DNA from 3 places in the Paenibacillus sp. LPE1-1-1.1 genome. Region 1 is predicted to be linked to each of the others. Evidence: predicted binding sites of a transcription regulator. Region 1 holds the regulator's gene; each other region holds the start of a gene.

Evidence for each region. Region 1 encodes LexA, which represses DNA repair genes until DNA is damaged. Its sites were predicted from a motif close to CGAACATATGTTCG; they were not measured.
Region 2: recA (recombinase RecA) is a predicted target of LexA. The motif match lies at 1,890-1,903, and genes of this name have one in related genera.
Region 3: MRBLPE1_RS01620 (YolD-like family protein) is a predicted target of LexA. The motif match lies at 5,699-5,712, and genes of this name have one in related genera.

Annotation. Positions count from the first base shown of each region.
Region 1 is NZ_JBEGHY010000023.1:615,433-621,971, reverse strand. It holds gene MRBLPE1_RS19515 (MerR family transcriptional regulator) at 1-98, shown strand, start outside; gene glnA (type I glutamate--ammonia ligase) at 145-1,473, shown strand; gene MRBLPE1_RS19505 (hypothetical protein) at 1,640-2,269, shown strand; gene MRBLPE1_RS19500 (NAD-dependent epimerase/dehydratase family protein) at 2,434-3,129, shown strand; gene yjcZ (sporulation protein YjcZ) at 3,743-3,850, opposite strand; gene lexA (transcriptional repressor LexA) at 4,053-4,673, opposite strand; gene yneA (cell division suppressor protein YneA) at 4,888-5,205, shown strand; gene MRBLPE1_RS19480 (DUF896 domain-containing protein) at 5,477-5,668, shown strand; gene MRBLPE1_RS19475 (aldo/keto reductase) at 5,714-6,539, shown strand, end outside.
Region 2 is NZ_JBEGHY010000001.1:163,965-170,503, reverse strand. It holds gene pgsA (CDP-diacylglycerol--glycerol-3-phosphate 3-phosphatidyltransferase) at 1-322, shown strand, start outside; gene MRBLPE1_RS00825 (competence/damage-inducible protein A) at 413-1,663, shown strand; gene recA (recombinase RecA) at 1,973-3,022, shown strand; gene MRBLPE1_RS00815 (regulatory protein RecX) at 3,102-3,806, shown strand; gene rny (ribonuclease Y) at 3,988-5,532, shown strand; gene MRBLPE1_RS00805 (TIGR00282 family metallophosphoesterase) at 5,623-6,417, shown strand.
Region 3 is NZ_JBEGHY010000001.1:318,948-325,486, forward strand. It holds gene MRBLPE1_RS01595 (YlbL family protein) at 1-994, opposite strand, end outside; gene MRBLPE1_RS01600 (nucleoside recognition domain-containing protein) at 1,206-2,432, shown strand; gene coaD (pantetheine-phosphate adenylyltransferase) at 2,461-2,970, opposite strand; gene rsmD (16S rRNA (guanine(966)-N(2))-methyltransferase RsmD) at 2,957-3,550, opposite strand; gene MRBLPE1_RS01615 (hypothetical protein) at 4,203-4,679, opposite strand; gene MRBLPE1_RS01620 (YolD-like family protein) at 5,265-5,516, opposite strand; gene MRBLPE1_RS01625 (DUF3221 domain-containing protein) at 5,777-6,157, opposite strand; gene MRBLPE1_RS01630 (DUF2905 domain-containing protein) at 6,314-6,535, shown strand.

The sequences.
Region 1 (6,539 bases):
AGCTGCATCGTTTGCTTAAACAGCAATTGCTCGAGAAAAGACCGGGTCAGGCATCGCTAATTCAAGGACAATTGACTCGTTTCTTAAATAAGCGCTAGTTGGACTATTTTTAACTATCGATTCGCCATCAAAGGAGATGATTCTGTGAGTTACACTAAAGAGGATATTAGACGTATTGCACAGGAACAAAATGTTCGTTTTATCCGTTTGCAGTTTACGGATTTACTCGGAACGATCAAAAACGTAGAAATTCCCGTGAGCCAGCTTGAAAAAGCGCTCGACAACAAAATGATGTTCGATGGTTCGTCCATTGAAGGTTACGTGCGTATCGAGGAGTCTGATATGTACCTGTACCCTGATCTCGATACTTGGGTTGTATTTCCATGGGTTACGCAAGATCGCGTTGCCCGTTTGATATGCGATATTTATATGCCTGACGGAACGCCTTTCGCCGGTGACCCGCGTGGTATTTTGAAGCGTGCTTTGAAAGAAGCCGAAGATCTTGGTTATTCAGCAATGAATGTCGGTCCTGAGCCTGAGTTTTTCTTGTTCAAAACCGACGAGCGCGGCGAGCCGACGACAGAATTAAACGACCAAGGCGGTTATTTCGACTTAGCTCCTATGGATATGGGTGAGAACTGCCGTCGCGAAATCGTTCTGACGCTGGAAGAAATGGGCTTTGAAATTGAAGCATCCCACCATGAAGTTGCTCCAGGACAGCATGAGATCGATTTCAAATATGCGGACGCCATCAAAGCAGCGGATCAAATCCAAACGTTTAAGCTTGTCGTCAAAACGGTTGCACGCGAGCATGGCCTGCACGCATCATTTATGCCAAAACCATTGTTCGGCGTAAACGGCTCCGGCATGCACTGTCACCAGTCCTTGTTCCAAGGGGATACGAATGTATTCTATGACGAGAAGGACAAGCTAGGCCTAAGTGCAACTGCACGCCACTACATGGCAGGCATTTTGCAGCATGCCCGAGCAATGGCAGCCATTACGAACCCAACGATCAACTCCTATAAACGTTTGGTGCCTGGTTATGAAGCGCCTTGTTATGTTGCTTGGTCAGCAAGCAACCGTTCGCCAATGATCCGTATTCCGGCTTCACGCGGTCTCAGCACTCGCGTAGAGGTTCGTAATCCGGATCCGGCAGCAAATCCATACCTAGCGCTAGCCGTTATGCTTAAGGCTGGTCTTGACGGTATACAGAACAAGCTGCCATTGCCGGCTCCAACGGACCGGAACATCTACATCATGACCGAGGAAGAACGTCAGGATGCAGGCATTCCAAGCTTGCCGCTTGATTTGAAGGAAGCGCTCGATGAAATGCTAAGAAGCGATATCATTTGCGAAGCACTCGGCGATCATGCGCTTGCCCATTTTTATGAGCTGAAAGAAATCGAATGGGATATGTACCGTACCCAAGTTCACCAATGGGAAAGAGATCAATATTTGACGCTTTATTAAAATAAAAATTAGAATCCCTTGACGCAAATTGCGTTGAGGGATTTTTTTGAGCTAGCAGTACTATACAGAGTTGGTACTATGCGCTTGTCTGACGAATTGTTATATTCAGTACAGTTAACAACGGCTGCCGGATGAATATAACAACGGAGTTCAGGAGATGAGCAGGATGAACAAAACAAACTTAAATGACGAGAAAACAAACAGTATATATATTTTACTTACCGATACGGGAACCTTGTTCACAAGGCTGATCAAAGGATTTACGGGTGCGCCTTACAATCATGCTTCACTCGTGCTGGACGAGAAGTTAGAAGAAATCTATAGCTTTGGGCGTAAGCATGTGCATAATCCATTAAACGCGGGGTTTGTGAAGGAGGATATCTATCAGGGAACATACAGGCATTTTCCGGAAACACGCTGCAAGCTGCTGCGTATGTCGGTAACGGAACAACAAAGAACATCGATAATAAAAGTAATTTGCGAGTTCGATAAGGATAAGAATAAGTATCGCTATAATTTAATTGGGCTGCTTGGCGTTCTATTAGAAATAGATTTGCAGCCTGCAGATTCCTATTTCTGTTCGCAGTTTGTTGCAGAGACGCTCCGCAGCTGCGGAATTCACCTGTGGAACCGTCCATCAACTTTAGTGACGCCGAACGATTTTCTTGAACACAAGAGTGTCCAAGCCGTCTATGAAGGTCCATTGTATCAGTATCCCAAGCTTGATCGCCAAAGACTGGGCCGGGTGCTCAAACCTCTGTACTCCGCGGTTCTATTTGGAAAAAGTGCTGTGTAGCGCAAATGTTATGCAGTAAACCCAAATCATATTTTTACTTTAATCAAGCGATTGTTTATGATAAGAAGAGGAAGCTGTTTTTTATGAAACTCCGGATTTACGAAATCAGATATCAAGTTAAATCCATGTCAAAATCGCATATAAAATAGTGAAGGGTGATCGGCATGGTATCCGTAGGCGATATGACAGACAATGCGACTAAAAAATTACGAGTTATAATTACGGGTGCTACAGGAATGGTAGGGGAAGGCGTACTGCATGAGTGTCTTCAGCATCCGGATGTTGAAAGCGTGCTGGTTATCAATCGACGACCTTGTGGTGTCGTTCATAACAAATTAATAGAGATTATCCATGAGGATTTTTTTCAAATCGAACCTATTTCCAATCAGTTATCCGGCATCGACGCTTGTTTCTTTTGCCTAGGCGTATCATCAGTCGGCATGAATGAAGAAAAATACAGTCACCTCACTTATGATCTGACTTTATATCTGGCAGGCATTCTTTCGAACATGAACCCGGAAATGGTGTTTTGTTATGTATCAGGAAGCGGAACCGACAGTTCGGAGCAAGGCAAAAGCATGTGGGCCAGAGTGAAGGGGAAAACAGAGAACGCGCTCCTGCAGCTCCCTTTCAAAGGCGCATATATGTTCCGGCCTGGTTACATCCATCCGATCAAGGGCTTAACGAATACGCATGGCTACTATTCTGCTTTGAAGTGGTTGTATCCAATGCTCCGAATCCTCTTCCCGAACCATGTGATTTCATTAAGGGAGCTTGGGCTGGCTATGATCCGCGCGGCCAAATCTGGCCAAGCGCGAGCCATTCTAGACAGCAAGGCTATTTCCGAGATGGCCAAATAAGCGAGGGATTTCAAACTATTGGGCAGAACACGAGCTTATCACACAACGGGGGATTTAGGCCGATGCTTTACATCCCCCGATATGCGCATATTCTGCATAATAATCATATATTTATTTTATTTACAGAATTGACGGTGTCCCCCATGAGAGCCGCCGCCATGAAAGCCTCCTGAATGCCCTCTGTGAAAGCCGCCTGGCCCTCCGCTGGGGAAGAAACCTCCTCCATGTATGCCGCCATGCCACCAAGGTCCTCCAAAGCTGCCAATGGGGAATGGAATGGGGAGCGGAAGCACTTCCGGGTACGGATAAGAATAAGGGTATGGATAGGGATAAGAGGGCGGAAAAGGGTAAAATGGGGGTGCGAGCGGTCCGAATGCCATCGCGTTTTTCCTCCAATCATTTATTTTGATACGAACAGCCTATGTTTCTACCGCTGCCTATGTAACTTGCCCGCCTTTATTTACGGATGGGTTTAACCGAGAAGCAATGCACCGTTCTGATCCTAAAATGATTGAGGTAACTGAATATCCTTCGCACAAAAAAAGACCCGTTTATAGGGTCTTTTTGTATAAAATCAGATGTCTAGAACTGAAACAAGGGATAGGGCCGCTATTTAATAGCCGCCAAAACCCATGCAGCTGCATGCGATAATCACCAACAAAATGAAGAGAACCAAAATTGTACCTAAATTTGTAAAAGCTCCGCCAACGTAACCGGACATTTTTCAATGCACCTCCTTACGTGTTGAGTACACAGTATGTTATGCGGGATAATTGCTCAGTGATTGGGTGTTTGCCTTGGGATGGGCGACCCTGCAGATGCCTATTTTTAAAAAGAGGGATGACTGTAAACAAAGAAAAGGCTGGATCATTGATGCTCATGCATCTGATCCAGCCTTTGCCTTATGTACGAGTGTGATGCCATTAATGAATGTCGCGGAAAAGACCGATGACTTTGCCAAGAATCGTTACATTTTGGAGTAAAATCGGCTGCATAGAGGAATTTTCCGGCTGCAATCGAATATGATTTTTCTCCTTGTAGAACGTCTTCACCGTTGCCTCGTCGTCTTCGGTCATTGCAACAACGATTTCACCGTTATTTGCCGTTTGCTGTTGGCGGACAATGACGTAATCCCCATCGTGAATGCCGGCTTCGATCATGCTCTCGCCCATTACATTCAGAATAAATACGCTGCTATCACCCACAAAATGGGAAGGGAGCGGGAAATACTCCTCGATGTTCTCCGTAGCTGTGATTGGCACACCGGCTGTAACCTTACCGACAATCGGCACCTTGGCTACGGAAAGCGGAATAATGCCATCGACGCCTTCTTGGTCTAAAATTTCAATGGCACGGGGTTTCGTGGGATCTCGGCGAATTAGGCCTTTCTTCTCCAGGCGGTCTAGATGACCGTGAACGGTTGAACTGGATAACAATCCGACAGCTTCGCCGATTTCTCGAACGGAGGGCGGATAGCCTTTCTCCCGGACTTCATTCTTAATAAATTCAAGAATCGAATGTTGTCGGTTAGAAATCTTCGACACTGCAATCACTCCATTAGTAGGTTTGCAAAAAATTATAACATAGAACCGGAGTTCGTACAAACATAAGTTCTTAAGTACAAAGGTTCGCATTTTTTGTTGACACCAAACGTTTGTTCGTGTATTCTAAAAACAGAACAAACGTTTGGGGTGCTGATAAATGATAACTAGTCCAAGCTTTTATAGAACGATTCATAAGCAGGAAGCAAGCAAAGCAATGAAAGTTACAAAATCGGTTGTACGCTTGGTAAAGCGTCATACGGTTAAGGCTATCGTATGTTCAGCTTTGTTTACTCTATTATTCACGAGCTTTCTCATGATGGGAACAGATGCATCGGGCACTTCTCCTGAAGCTGCTTCGAATGAAGAACAGGTGATCACGGTTCGTCCAGGCGATACGCTTTGGGAGATTGCTAAACAATTCAATGATTCGAGCCATGATATCAGATATGTGGTTTATATGATTAAGGACCGGAATGAATTACATAACGCAGAGATTAAGTCCGGGCAGAAGCTAATCATTCCAAATATATAAGTAGAGTTATTTTATTTTCCTTCGCTAATATCGCTCACCATTATGCTTTCTGGAACAAGCAGATTACTTGAATCTGCTTGTCTCGGAAAGCATTTTTACGTTTTAATTGAAGCGCTTGTTTATTTCCTATTTGGAGTACACATTAAAAGGAAAGGAATCGGTGGCAAGGGTCAAGAGCACAGAATGCATTCCCCTTGCCTTGACAACTGAACGTCGAAAATGTCAAAGTATAGAGTAGTGGTTTTTCATCATGAGAGGAGTAGAGCAAGGTATGGAATTCTCGAAAATAATTGAACGGATTAACGAGCTCGCTCGTAAAAATAAATCGGAAGGTTTATCCGATGCGGAAATGGCCGAAAGAGATGAGCTTCGTAAGCAATATTTAACGAACTTCAAGAACAATTTCCGGCAGCAGCTCGAAACGATAGAAATTGTGGATGACAAGGATAATATCAAGCATTAATAAATGTCTAGGGCAATCATTTAATATCCAAGGAAGGGTGATTAGATGAATTACAAACTATTAGGCAAAAGTGGACTGGCAGTATCCGAGCTTTGCTTGGGAACGATGACTTTCGGTAACACAACGAGCGAAGAGGATTCGATTGAAATGATCAATCGTTTTGTTGACCGGGGAGGAAATTTTCTCGATACGGCTGACGTATATGTGAGCGGCCGTTCCGAGGAAATAGTCGGGAAAGCGATTAAAAACAATCGCTCCGATATCGTTCTGGCGACAAAGGTGAGGATGACCACTTCCCAAAATATTAATGGCGTGGGGTTATCGCGCAAGCATATCATGGATGGCGTTGAAGCAAGCTTGAGACGTCTTCAAACCGATTATATCGATTTATATCAGGTACATGTATGGGATCATGCAACACCGATTGAGGAGACCCTGCGCACGCTTGATGATCTTGTAACCTCGGGTAAGGTTCGTTACATAGGATGTTCGAATTTTTTCGCTTGGCAGTTAATGAAATCGCTGGCATGCAGCGATGCAAGCCGATATGTCCGTTTTGTTTCCATTCAGCCGCAATACAGCTTGGTGAGCAGACAGATGGACCTTGAAATGATGTCGCTTTGCTTAGAGGAGAAGGTAGGCATTATTCCATGGGCTCCAATTGGCGGCGGATTTTTAACGGGACGTTACTCGAGAGAAGAGCCAAAGGAAGGCCGGTTGACTTCTAAGGTAGGAGAGAGCGCTTGGATCAATCGTGCCTTGGACAAAAATTTCATCATTCTTGACACATTGCTGGAAGCTGCCAAGGAACTGGATAAAACGCCGGCGCAGGTTGCGTTAAGATGGCTGATTCAACGCGAAGGAATTACAT
Region 2 (6,539 bases), on a different contig from region 1:
TGCAGCCGTTCTTATTTCACTCGTTGAAATGGACAAGCTGAATGCATTGATTGCGATTGTTATCATCAGCCGAGAATTCGCTGTTACGGGTCTTCGTCAAATCGCGCTCCTGGAGGGCTCGGTCATGGCTGCCAGCACATGGGGCAAATGGAAGACGGCGATTCAAATTACTATGATCATTGCGCTGTTGATCAACAATTTCCCGTTTAATTTCATTGATTTTCCATTCGATGTTATCGCAAGCTGGGTAGCAGCCGCTATTACGGTATACTCGGGCATTGATTATTTCTTGAAAAATAAGCATCTTATTCCGGTAGAATAACGTTAAAGCATCTTTCCTTTCAATGGGGGGATGCTTTTACTTATATGGCTGGGGGCCAATCAACAAACGAAGCAGAGGAGATCTCGAATAATGAAAGCAGAAATCATAGCGGTCGGTACGGAGCTGCTGCTCGGCCAAATCGTAAATACGAATGCGCAGTTTTTATCTCAGAAGCTTGCGGGTCTAGGCGTAGACGTTTATTTTCAAACGGTTGTCGGCGACAATGCGGGGAGGCTGCGGGAAGCGATTGAAATTGGGCGAAGCCGAGCGGATTTACTTGTTTTTACGGGCGGGCTCGGACCAACCCAGGATGATCTTACGAAGGATGTTTTAGCGGAATATTTAAATCGCAAGCTCGTTATCCATGAGCCGTCTATGGTTCAGATCGAGCAGATGTTCAGCTCTCGCGGCATCCATATGGTGGAGAGCAACCGCCGTCAGGCCTTGATGATCGAGGGCGGCGACCCGCTGGAAAATACGACGGGCTTAGCGGTTGGAAACGGCTTGTCCGTGGATGGGACGCTTTATTTGCTGCTTCCCGGCCCGCCGCGTGAGATGAAGCCCATGATGGATGCGGCAGGGGAGCTGTGGCTGCGTTCCAAGCTGGGAGATGCAGAGCCGCTGTATTCGCGTATTTTAAAATTCGCAGGCATTGGAGAATCAAATCTCGAGGCCAAGCTGATTGATTTAATTGACGGACAGGTCGATCCAACTATCGCGCCTTACGCGAAGGAAGGCGAAGTTTCCATAAGAGTTTCGACCAAAGCTGGCTCGGCTATCGATGCCGATCTGAAAATAGATGAAAGCGTCGATAAAATAAAAGAACGGGTAGGCGAATATTTGTATGCGCAGGAGGACATTCCGCTGGAGGTTGAGGTTGTACACCTCCTGAGAGCCTCAAGACGCAAGCTGGCGAGCGCGGAAAGCTGCAGCGGGGGTTTATTGGCCGAGCTTATTACAAACGTTCCTGGGAGCAGCGGAGAGTATGTAGGAGGGGTTGTCACCTACACCAATATAATGAAGCATCATTTATTAAGCATACCGCTCACGCAGCTCGAAGGAGAGGGCGCACCCGGTGCAATCAGTGACTCGACTGCCGCTTTAATGGCGGAGAGGGTAAGGGAGCTCTCGGATGCCGATTTCGGGGTATCCTTGACAGGCGTCGCCGGACCGGCTGAATCCGAGGGCAAACCCGTTGGGTTGGTTTACATTGGCATTTCGGAGCGGGGAAAAGCAACCGACGTTTTTACTTTGAACCTTAGCGGCGGAAGAAGCATGATAAGGCTGCGCGCCGTGAAAGCTGCTTTGTACCGATTATGGCAGGCGCTTCAGGCGAATTAGACATGTGGCGAGCTGTTTTTGCATGATAGCAAAAATGCAGCCAAGGCACGGAAACGAATCGGCTATCAATGGTTTCTATCGGCATCGCGAAATTTCGACGAAATAAATAATGTTTGTCAATTGCGGGCCAGCCCGTTATAATTAGGGATAGTTATCGGAAGAACCGTGGCGAAGAATACTTTGCTGCGGTTTTTTTATGTCCATTTGAGGGGGCGAAGCGAAAAGGCGAATGTATGTTCGAAAAAATGCTTGTCAACCCGTCAGAAAAAAGGTATCATAACATTATAAATGAAGAAGGATGTGAGTTTCTTGTCGGATCGTCGCGCTGCACTAGAAATGGCTTTGCGTCAAATTGAGAAGCAATTTGGTAAAGGCTCCATCATGAAATTGGGAGAATCCACACACATGCAGGTAGAAACCGTGCCTAGCGGTTCACTTGCTCTAGATATTGCATTAGGAATAGGCGGCTTGCCGCGTGGACGTGTTATTGAAATATATGGACCGGAATCATCCGGTAAAACGACTGTTGCGCTTCATGCGATTGCAGAGGTTCAACGAATTGGCGGACAAGCTGCCTTTATCGATGCGGAGCATGCGCTGGATCCGCTTTATGCTAGCAAGCTTGGCGTAAATATTGATGAGCTGTTGCTTTCTCAGCCGGATACAGGCGAGCAAGCATTGGAAATCGCTGAAGCGCTTGTACGCAGCGGCGCGGTTGACATTGTCGTTATTGACTCCGTTGCTGCACTTGTACCAAAAGCGGAGATCGAAGGCGACATGGGTGATTCACACGTTGGTCTTCAAGCTCGTTTGATGTCGCAGGCTTTGCGAAAGCTTTCGGGTGCCATCAGCAAATCGAAGACGATTGCTATTTTCATCAACCAATTGCGTGAGAAGGTTGGCGTTATGTTTGGTAACCCCGAGACAACGCCAGGCGGACGCGCTTTGAAGTTCTACTCGAGCGTACGTCTTGACGTGCGTCGTATCGAGACGCTGAAGCAAGGTAATGACATGATTGGTAACCGTACTCGTATTAAAGTCGTGAAAAATAAGGTAGCCCCTCCGTTTAAGCAAGCTGAGGTTGACATCATGTACGGCGAGGGTATTTCCAGAGAAGGTACTCTTGTGGATATCGGCGTAGAGATGGATATCGTTCAGAAGAGCGGAGCATGGTTCTCATACAATGGCGAGCGTCTAGGCCAAGGCCGCGAGAATGCGAAGCAGTACTTGAAGGATCACAAGGATGTTGCAGAGGTTATCGAGAAGCAAATTCGCGATGCGAGTAACTTGTCGGCAGCTGCGACTCAGGCAAATTTCAAACCTGATGAAGACGACGAAGAGTTCGAAGATCTGGAATAAAAAGACCTTATAGCATACGTATCCATGCTTCGCCGCCCTGTTAGGGGCGGCGAAGCTGTGTTTAGAGAGGATGTACGGTGTGAGCTATAGCGACCCGGAAATTGAAGAAGAATGGATGATCTTATCGGTTCGTCTAGATAAAAAGGAAAGAAAATTATATCATCTCTTTGCCGAGTCAGAGGAACCGTTATTATCCGTACATGAAGATATATTAATTCGGTTTCGATTGACGAAGGGGCAACTATTAACGGAGGTTCAAATCGAAGAAATACGAATGGAAGACGAACGTTACCGTGCCTACGTGCTGGCAATCGCCTATTTAGGAGCTAGACCGAGAACAAGAAAACAAATCGAGCAATATTTAAACCGCAAGCTGTTTGAATCAGACAATATTCAATATGCTCTTGACCGTTTAGAAAAGGAACATATTGTGGATGATGAACAATATGCGCGTCAATTTGCAGCGGGAAGACTGAAGAACAGCCTGAAGGGACGACGCTTTATTCAGCAAGAGCTGGCGCAGCGAGGCGTGTCGAAAGAAGCCGCTGCAGAGGCAATCGGTGCATTGGACCATAAAGTTGAATTAGCGTCGGCGAAAAAGGCCGCCGAGAAGAAATGGCGCTCCTTAAAAGGGGATACGTTTGAGAAAAAACGCAAGCTTATGGGGTATTTAATGCGCAGCGGTTTTCCGGGTGATATCGTAAAGGAAGCCATAAAGTCGATAGATCTGATTGGTGAAGATGATGCATTCGAGGAAGATGATGGGCTTTTGCTTGACAATTGATTTTACGAAAAGATAAAATGAGGTTGTATTCCTTCAATATTGAATCAATTTTCCTTCCAAAAGTTGATTCAATACGATTATTTTCGTCAAATTAGTAATTGTTGAAACGGTTTGAAGCCGGTTGAAAACCTAATATCATCCCAAGCAGTGCCTTGGTGTATGCAACAAGGAGGTGAACAAGATGCCTAATGAGGTCATTTGGATCTTGATCTGTCTCTTTGTTGGCGCAATTTTCTTTGGGATTGGTTATTTTATTCGAAAGTCGATTGCCGAGGCCAAAATTTCAAGCGCTGAGCAAGCTGCCATTGTAATCGTAGAAAATGCGAAAAAAGAAGCGGAAGCTCAGAAAAAAGAAACCGTGCTAGAAGCAAAAGATGAAGTCCACAAACTTCGTTCCGAAGCCGAGAGAGACATTCGTGAACGTCGCAACGAGGCTCAACGTCAGGAAAGACGTTTACTCCAAAAAGAGGAGTCGCTGGATAAAAAGTTAGAAGCGCTAGAACGCAAAGAAGAAACTGTAGCCAACAAAGAAAAACGGATCGAAGAAACGCAAGAGCAGATCGATTCCATTTACAAGCAGCAGCTGAGTGAATTGGAACGTATTTCGAGTCTGACAACGGAAGATGCCAAATCGATCATTTTATCCAATGTTGAACAGGAAGTACGACATGAAACAGCACAAATGATTAAAGAGATCGAGCAGCAAGCGAAAGAAGAGGCCGATAAGAAAGCCCGTGATATTATTTCACTAGCTATTCAGCGCTGTGCGGCAGATCATGTGGCTGAGACGACGGTATCCGTCGTAACATTGCCTAATGAAGAAATGAAAGGCCGCATTATTGGGCGTGAAGGCCGTAATATCCGTGCTTTGGAAACATTGACTGGTATCGATCTAATCATCGACGATACACCGGAAGCGGTCATTTTATCTGGTTTCGACCCGATAAGACGCGAAATTGCCCGCACTTCTTTAGAAAAGCTTGTGGCTGACGGTCGTATCCATCCTGCCCGTATTGAAGAAATGGTTGAAAAATCTCGTAAAGAAGTGGACGAGCGCATCCGTGAATACGGTGAGCAAGCGACTTTCGAGGTTGGCGTTCACAGCTTGCATCCGGATTTAATCAAGATTTTAGGACGATTGAAGTATCGGACAAGTTACGGTCAGAACGTGCTGAAGCACTCCATGGAAGTAGCTTACTTGACTGGATTGATGGCAGCAGAGCTTGGCCAGGATGTTACTTTGGCAAAGCGTGCAGGTTTGCTGCATGATATCGGTAAAGCATTGGATCATGAAGTGGAAGGCTCGCATGTAGAAATCGGTGTTGAACTTGCTAAGAAATACAAGGAGCATCCTGTCGTTATAAACAGTATTGCTTCCCATCACGGGGATACGGAAGCTACTTCCGTAATCGCGATGCTCGTAGGAGCGGCTGACGCATTGTCCGCTGCGCGTCCTGGAGCCCGCCGTGAAACGCTTGAAACGTACATCAAACGACTGGAGAAGCTTGAAGATATCTCTGAATCGTTTGAAGGAGTGGAAAAATCGTACGCGATCCAAGCTGGCCGCGAAGTGCGCGTCATGGTGCAGCCAGAAAAAATCGACGATACGGAAGCGTTCCGCCTTGCACGTGATATTACGAAGAAAATCGAAAGCGAACTTGATTATCCGGGACATATTAAGGTTACGGTTATACGAGAAACACGCGCGGTTGAATATGCGAAATAAACGACAAAAAAATATCGGCTTTTCGGAAAAGTGGCTGCTTGTTAGCCACTTTTCTGTTTGCAGGCGTACAAAAAAAGGAAGTGTATTCAAATGAACGTATTGTTTATCGGGGATATTGTAGGCAATGTAGGGAGAAGCGCATTAAAACGCGTGCTCCCAGCTCTGAAAAGTAAGTATAATCCGCATATTATTATTGCGAATGGCGAGAATGCGGCTGCCGGCCGCGGAATAACAGCAACAATTGCCAAGGAATTTTTCGAATGGGGTATCCATGGCATCACCATGGGTAACCATACGTGGGATAATAAAGATATATTTGAATGGATTGACGACGAGCCGCGTCTGGTAAGGCCGGCGAATTATGCAGCAGGCGCGCCAGGGCAAGGCATGGCTTTTATCAAAGCGGCCGGAAAGCAGCTGGCTATCATCAATTTGCAGGGACGTACATTCCTGCCGCCAATTGATTGCCCGTTCCGTAAGGCGGACGAGCTAATCGAAGAAGCAAAAGAGCAAACCAACAATATCCTTGTCGATTTTCATGCAGAGGCAACCTCGGAGAAAATAGCCATGGGCTGGCATCTGGATGGCAGAGCATCGATCGTGCTTGGAACGCATACGCATGTTCAAACGAATGACGATACGATTTTGCCGGGCGGGACAGCTTACATCACGGATGTGGGTATGGTTGGTCCGAAGGAAGGCGTGCTCGGCATGGAGCGAAATGCGGTTTTACATAAATTCATTACGCAGCTGCCTGTCCGATTCGTAGTGGACGAAGGAAAGTGGCATTTGCATGCCATTTCCGTTCAAATTGACGATGCAACAGGCCAAGCGCGGAAAATCGAAAAAATACGTCTTACGGAAGACGAATGGCTTTTGATGTAATGCAATGAATCTTTGAAAAGTTCCGACAATTCAGAACTGTTTCTGAATTGGCGGAATAAAAGCAGGAATTTTTTAATCTCCCTCGAATACTATTTAAAAGTGGAATCCATCCAACAGTCCAA
Region 3 (6,539 bases), on a different contig from region 1:
CGCTTACCACTTTCATCGAGGCGCCAAGCGCTTGCGCTTTCGCCTCGGCTTCCTCAAAATTGTCAGCGGGTACCAAGAACAACTGTGCTCCCGCTTCACTGGCAACGACAATTTTCTGCTTAATGCCGCCGATCGCTCCAACCTTGCCATCTACCGTAATCGTACCCGTGGCCGCTATGCGGCTGCCGCCCGATAAGTCGCCTTCCGTCAGCAGGTCCAGAGCTTGCAGCGCAAAAACCAGGCCTGCCGAGGGACCTCCGATATCACCAGCCGTTATCGTTATCCGGTTGTTGCGATTCGCCGGCTCCAACCCATATATCTCCGTTATGCTCCTTATGCCAAGCGCATCCATCAGCTGTTCGTTCGACTTTATGGATAATAACCGGTCCGCCGGCAGGACGACTTGCATTCGCTGGCCGTTTCTTTCCGTATCAAATGAAAAGGTTTTATTGCCGCTCATCCTTTGCAGCGATTCAAGCAATTCTTGGATGCTTTTCGATGGCTTTTCACCATGGATCCCGAGCAGTAAATCACCCGTCTGAAAGGCTGCCGAGCCAGCCGACGCTTGAGCGGGAACGTCGGCGATAACAATGCCTAACGCCTTGCTCTCATAGGGCAAACCAGTGCTCCGGTAAGCTGCTTCAATTGCATTATTTTGCGACCCCTGCATGATTACGCGCTGTCTTTGGGCATATTGCTCCTGCGTATATCCCCTAAGCACGGTTCGTTTGGGATGTACCTCTTTATTCGAATTCATCATAGCCGAAATCGCGTGCAGCAAATTCGGTTCCGTCAGCTTCACCGCCGTAAGCAGGAAATCGCCTTCACCGAGCTCATCACCCGCTTCTACCGTTAGCATTGGCTTAACCGGGACTGCAATGCCAGGCTCATAAACCACATATGGCGTTGGGGCATATAGCAGTACCCACATAAAAACCGCGGTTGCCGCAGCGACTATAGCAATTCTCCGCAAATCTGACCGTTGCTTTTGCATCCGCCACTCTCCCGGTCCAGCGATCTCTTCACTTTGTTTTGATTTCTCCGTCTTTATATCCTGCTGAACAACGTCCGGCATTAGGTCTATACCAGGACAAATAAGCGTACTAATTAACGTATACGATTGTCCATGCCTTCATGACATTCCCCTGCCTGTCGAATGTGAACATTGCCTCATTTTCCCAATAATATAAAGGAGTTGTGTAGCATTGGCTAAAACGGTTATGTTAGCGTTCCTGTCCATTTTGCTTGTCGTTGCCATCATCCTTCAGCCGGATGCTGCCTTCCAGTCGTCCCTGCAAGGACTCACCGTGTGGTGGAACATTGTTTTTCCCGGCTTGCTGCCGTTTCTGGTCTTATTCGAGCTCATTGCCTCTTTCGGCCTCGTCCACGCCATTGGGTCCTTGCTGCAGCCCCTCATGCACCGGTTGTTCAAGCTGCCTGGGGAAGCGTCGCTCGCTATCGTGCTAGGGTGGATGGGCGGTTATCCTGCAGGGGCTGAGGCCGCTGCGTCCCTGCGCAAAAAAAACCTCGTTACAAAACAACAGGGCCAGCGGCTGCTCGCCCTTGCCCATATGCCTAACCCCTTATTTATGCTCGTAGTCATCGGGGCAGGCTTCCTGCACAAGCCGATTACCGGTGTTCTTATTGCGGCAGCCGTGTGGTTTTCTGCCCTGTGGGTGATGATCCTCATGACCTTGGTTCGGCCCAAAACCGAGACGGAGAATAGCCAGACGGATGAACGCGAAGCCTTAGAGAACGGTAACATTTTGCAGCGCGCGGCAGAGGCGCTTCGCCTCGGCAGAGAGCAGGATGGCCGAAGCTTCGGCAAAGCGCTTGGCGATGCCGTTACTGCCAGCGTTCAGAAGCTGATGATGATCGGAGGCTTTATGATCTTCGCTGCGGTGCTTGCCAAATTATCAGAACCGCTTTTCTCTCCTCTTCTGGCTAAAACCGGACTTGGCTTTATCAGTCAAGCTTTTTTTGAAGGCCATTTAGGGGCTTATTCGGCCGCCGTCTGGGACGCACCGGGAGCCGGCACGCTCGGCAATGCCGCTGCCATCGCCGCAGTTCTGGCGTGGAGCGGACTTAGCGGCATTTTACAAGCTGGCTATTCCATCACGGGTACCGACCTCAAGCTGCTTCCATTCATCGCATGGCGCGTCGTCCATTCCCTGCATGCCCTGTTGTTCATGCTGCTTCTTTGGAAACCAGCTACAGCGTTTTTGCGTTCTATTCTGGCGCAAGGGGATCTGCCAGTCTTTGTCCCTGCCGAAACCTTCTTGCCTGGTCATGCGGTCGCAGCAATCATTAAGGCAGGCGAGCTTCCCGCGTTATGGCAGTTCTCGCTTCCGGCTGCTTTCCTTCTTGCGCTTCTCGGACTTTTTGTTTCAATGATCCTGCTGCCATTTCGCAAAGCTAATAAATCGATATAAAGTTAACTTAGAAATACAAATTCCGGCTCTATGATAAACTCTTAGATTTATATTTCTCGCGTAATTGCTGCTCAACGACAGGCGGCACCAACTCATGCACGGCACCGTGGAACTGTGCGATCTCTTTTACGATGCTGGAGCTTAAATAAGAATATTTCGGATTCGTCATCATAAACATGGTATCGATTTCTGCATCTAGAAGATGGTTTGTTGAAGCAAGCTGCAGCTCGTATTCGAAATCGGTTACCGATCGGATTCCCCTGATAATGACATTTGCCTGCCGCGATTTCATGAAACGGACGAGCAAATCTCGAAAGCTGTCAATTTCCACGTTCGGAATATCACTTGTGACTTCGGTTAGAAGCGCCTTCCGTTCATCGACGCTGAACAGCGGATTTTTGCTTGAATTATTTAAAACGGCTACAATCAACCGGTCAAATTGCTTGGCGGATCTGCGAATAATATCCAAATGACCGTAGGTGACGGGATCAAAGGTGCCGGGATATACCGCTACGCGCTCTTTTTTATTCATGAACATCGGCCTCGTTTCCATCGTGACTTTCTAAGCTGATATATTGATAGATTGTAACCGCGGTATCCCCGTATTTTGCATGCTTTAGTTGTTCAAAATGCTCCAGCTGCTCCGGGTAACGGTGAGATGCATCATGTTCGACTACAATAACGGCATCCGGTTCCAACAGTCCATTCTCCACAAGCTGCGTCATTAAACTGTCCATCGTAATCATTTTGTACGGAGGGTCAAGAAAAACAAGCCGGAACTTTTGTCCCCGCTTCGCTAGCGCTTTCAATGCGCGCTCCGCATCATTCCTATAAATTTCGGCAGCGCTTCCCATATTCGCCGTCTGCACATTATGGCGAATGATGTCGATGCTGATTTTCTCGCGATCAATAAAAACCGTACGCTCTACGCCTCTGCTCCAAGCCTCAATACCTAAACCGCCTGTGCCTGCGAACAGGTCCAGCGCCATTCCACCATCGAAATAAGGACCAATCATGCTGAAAATAGCTTCTTTCACCTTGTCCGTTGTCGGTCTCGTATTCATGCCAGGCACAGCCTTAAGCGTGCGGCCTTTGGCCTCGCCCGCAATGACTCTCACTGCAATTGCCCCCTTCTATCTCATTCCCGCCTATCGTACCATAGAATCCCTTTCATAATAAAGCGGAGATCCGCTTAAAAATGGAGAGCCAGCAGCACTTTTTCGGACAACATGAAATTTATTATCTCAAACGTGTATATTTACCATATATAAGGACAAAATAATTTTATCGGCGTCGCAAGATGTCGTAGACAACCGCGGAGAAGACTTACGTTTCCCCATAAGCTCTTCGTCCGGTTTCTCCTCTCCCATGAAAAGGGCACCCCGCAAGGGGTGCCCGATTTTTTGTTTAATCCCTTATATAGCAAGGTTTCTTCGAACATCTCTTCTTTCCGTCAATTGCAATTTCATGATTTTGGGCACCGATTGGGCACCACTTTAACTCACCACAACTCTAAAGCACTATAGCTACGTCAATCTGCTTCAGAACGCGTGATGCTGCACAGATTCAAGGTTCACTAAGCGGCTTTTTTTCTTCGTTAGATTTTTTTCCGTTATACAGATCATCCGGCAGGTTTTTTTCGCACCCGAAAGGCACGGCTAATCTGGGATAGCCGTGCCTTTTGCAATCAATCCGTATAGATGAGTTGAGAAAACGAACTGCGACAGGCACTGCATGGTTATTGACTCGAGTATGCCATTCTTTATCCCTCTATGCGATCTGCGTGATAACAAGGTGTGCTGAAACAGCCGCAGCCGCTCCTCCATCCGCCTGCCCTGCTGAAGGTGTGATGGTTAGAGCCGGAGTATTGCCAGTTGGATTTCGTACTGAGAGTATTTGATTGATTGCTGTCGTTTGCACAAGTGCCATTCCCACTATCTGAGTAGCGCCTACGGCTCTCCCGACCCTGGTATAAGCTAGTTCTGTGGCACCGAGAGCTAAAATCAGTTGGCCTGCTTCGCTCACACTCACCTGAAACAAGACCTGATAAACGCCAATTTCGGCCAAGTTAAAAGTATTGTCACTCAAACGGGTGATAGAAGTGCCACTAGTTGGTCCATCTTGCGGAAAATCTACGGGCGTACCCGCACCAACTGTGTCTGCATTATCACCAGGCATCAACGCAAAAAAATCAGCAAAGCCTAATAAGCCACCAGGCAGTCCAGGCTGTCCCGTCAGTCCCGTCAATCCTCTCAGACCTCTCAAACCTCTCAAACCTCTCAAACCACTAGGTCCAACAGGACCGCGAGGTCCAACAGGACCGCGAGGTCCAACAGGACCGCGAGGTCCAACAGAACCGCGGCTACCGTTTTCTATGACTTGCTTATTGACGATAACGGGGCAGCAAGCTTTGAGTGGTTTTTTAACAAGACGCTTTTTACAAGATTTCAAAAAAAAACACCTCCACAATATTTGTAATATATATTATGAAGCTATTCTAGTTGTTGATTGGATGAAAAGCTGATAGTTATATATTCTTTGCTGCCCAAATCAAGATCGATTGGCACCATATTTCCAAACTCATTCAAAAACACCCTCATTCCTCCACAAGAATTTTTGAAAAACCCCAATAAAACAAGGGATTGCCTCTTGACTAGGTTGCAAAAAAAAACAGCATTTTCACATCTCCCATGAAAAGGGCACCCCGCAAGGGGTGCCCTTTTTTTGTTTAGAGCCTTAATATGACAAGGTTCACATGGGTTTCATTGAATACAATCTATATGTTTGTCACCAATTGCCCACCAAAAAAGGTAGAGAGGGATTTGCAGTTTTTTATGCGTCAATAGACTGAATTTTCATGATATCCATAAAATGCACCTTCGTTATATTTCCTTTATACTCCATATGTACCGATTTCGTTCGCGAGTCCATCTTTGTTATTTTTCCAAGTACCGGCTGATCCCAATTCCAAACAATGAGCTTTATTTGCAATTCCTCTTGTTGAGCTTCAACTAGGCGCTCGCCCAGTTCCTCCATCTCGAACTCATCTCTAGTTGGCCGTTTTGGTCCTTTTGCCTTTGCCATGTCATTATCCTCCAATTCTTAATGGTAGCTGTTACTGCTATCACATGCTTAGGTAACATCGTACGGATCTGATTAAGATTTCACGATTACAAATATTGCGATTTCAGTCACTACAAATAACACTGTTTGGCCGATATAATTTTCAACTATGCGATATGCCAATATTTGCTTCCATTTTAACACAAACATACGTTCGATATCAAAAGTAAAATATAACACATGGGTCCCTACAATGAAATGGCATAAACCATGAAGGTACTCTATTCTCCCGGAATAATTTTCGGGATAAGATCCCCTACTCTTTCTATCTTACCCGCGACAATTTGAGGGGGATCCGATTGCATCACTACATATTCCCCATTTTCATTTGTTTTGGGCGTTACATTTACTTTTTCGCCTACTCTAAGTTCATTATAAAGTTGGGATTCATCAACAATATAATAGACTAATTCGACGTTATTCTTTTTGAGGGCAGCAAAATCACTTTCAGACTCCTTCCGGGAAATATTCTTCGCTACCAAGATTCTTTCGTCTTCCTTATCTATAATATAATTCCCCTTTGCTGCTTCGGACGGAGCATTGCAACCACTAAGCATACATAAGATAAGTGCTAAAGCTAATCCCATTACTAATTTTTTCAAGGTTTTTACTCCTCCCATGTCTTATCCCTTCATTATTAGACGGATCCATGAAAAATTTGTTGCAATACATTGCTCGTTCGTTTTCACTCAATCGTTATTTACAAGAGATTATGCCTATAATAATTTCAAGAATGTATCAAGAAGGAGCCAGCTAACATGAATGCCATTCCCAAATTTCTTATCCTAGCCGGTATCGCGTTAATTGTTATTGGGTTGATTTGGGCGGGGCTAGGAAGGTTTATCAATCTTGGGCGTCTTCCTGGCGATATCGCAGTCGAAAAAGGGAATGTGAAGTTTTATTTCCCAATAGTCACCTGCATAGTTATTAGCATTGTTTTGTCGTTGGTCGCCTACATTGCGAGATGGTTTTTCAAGTGATGCA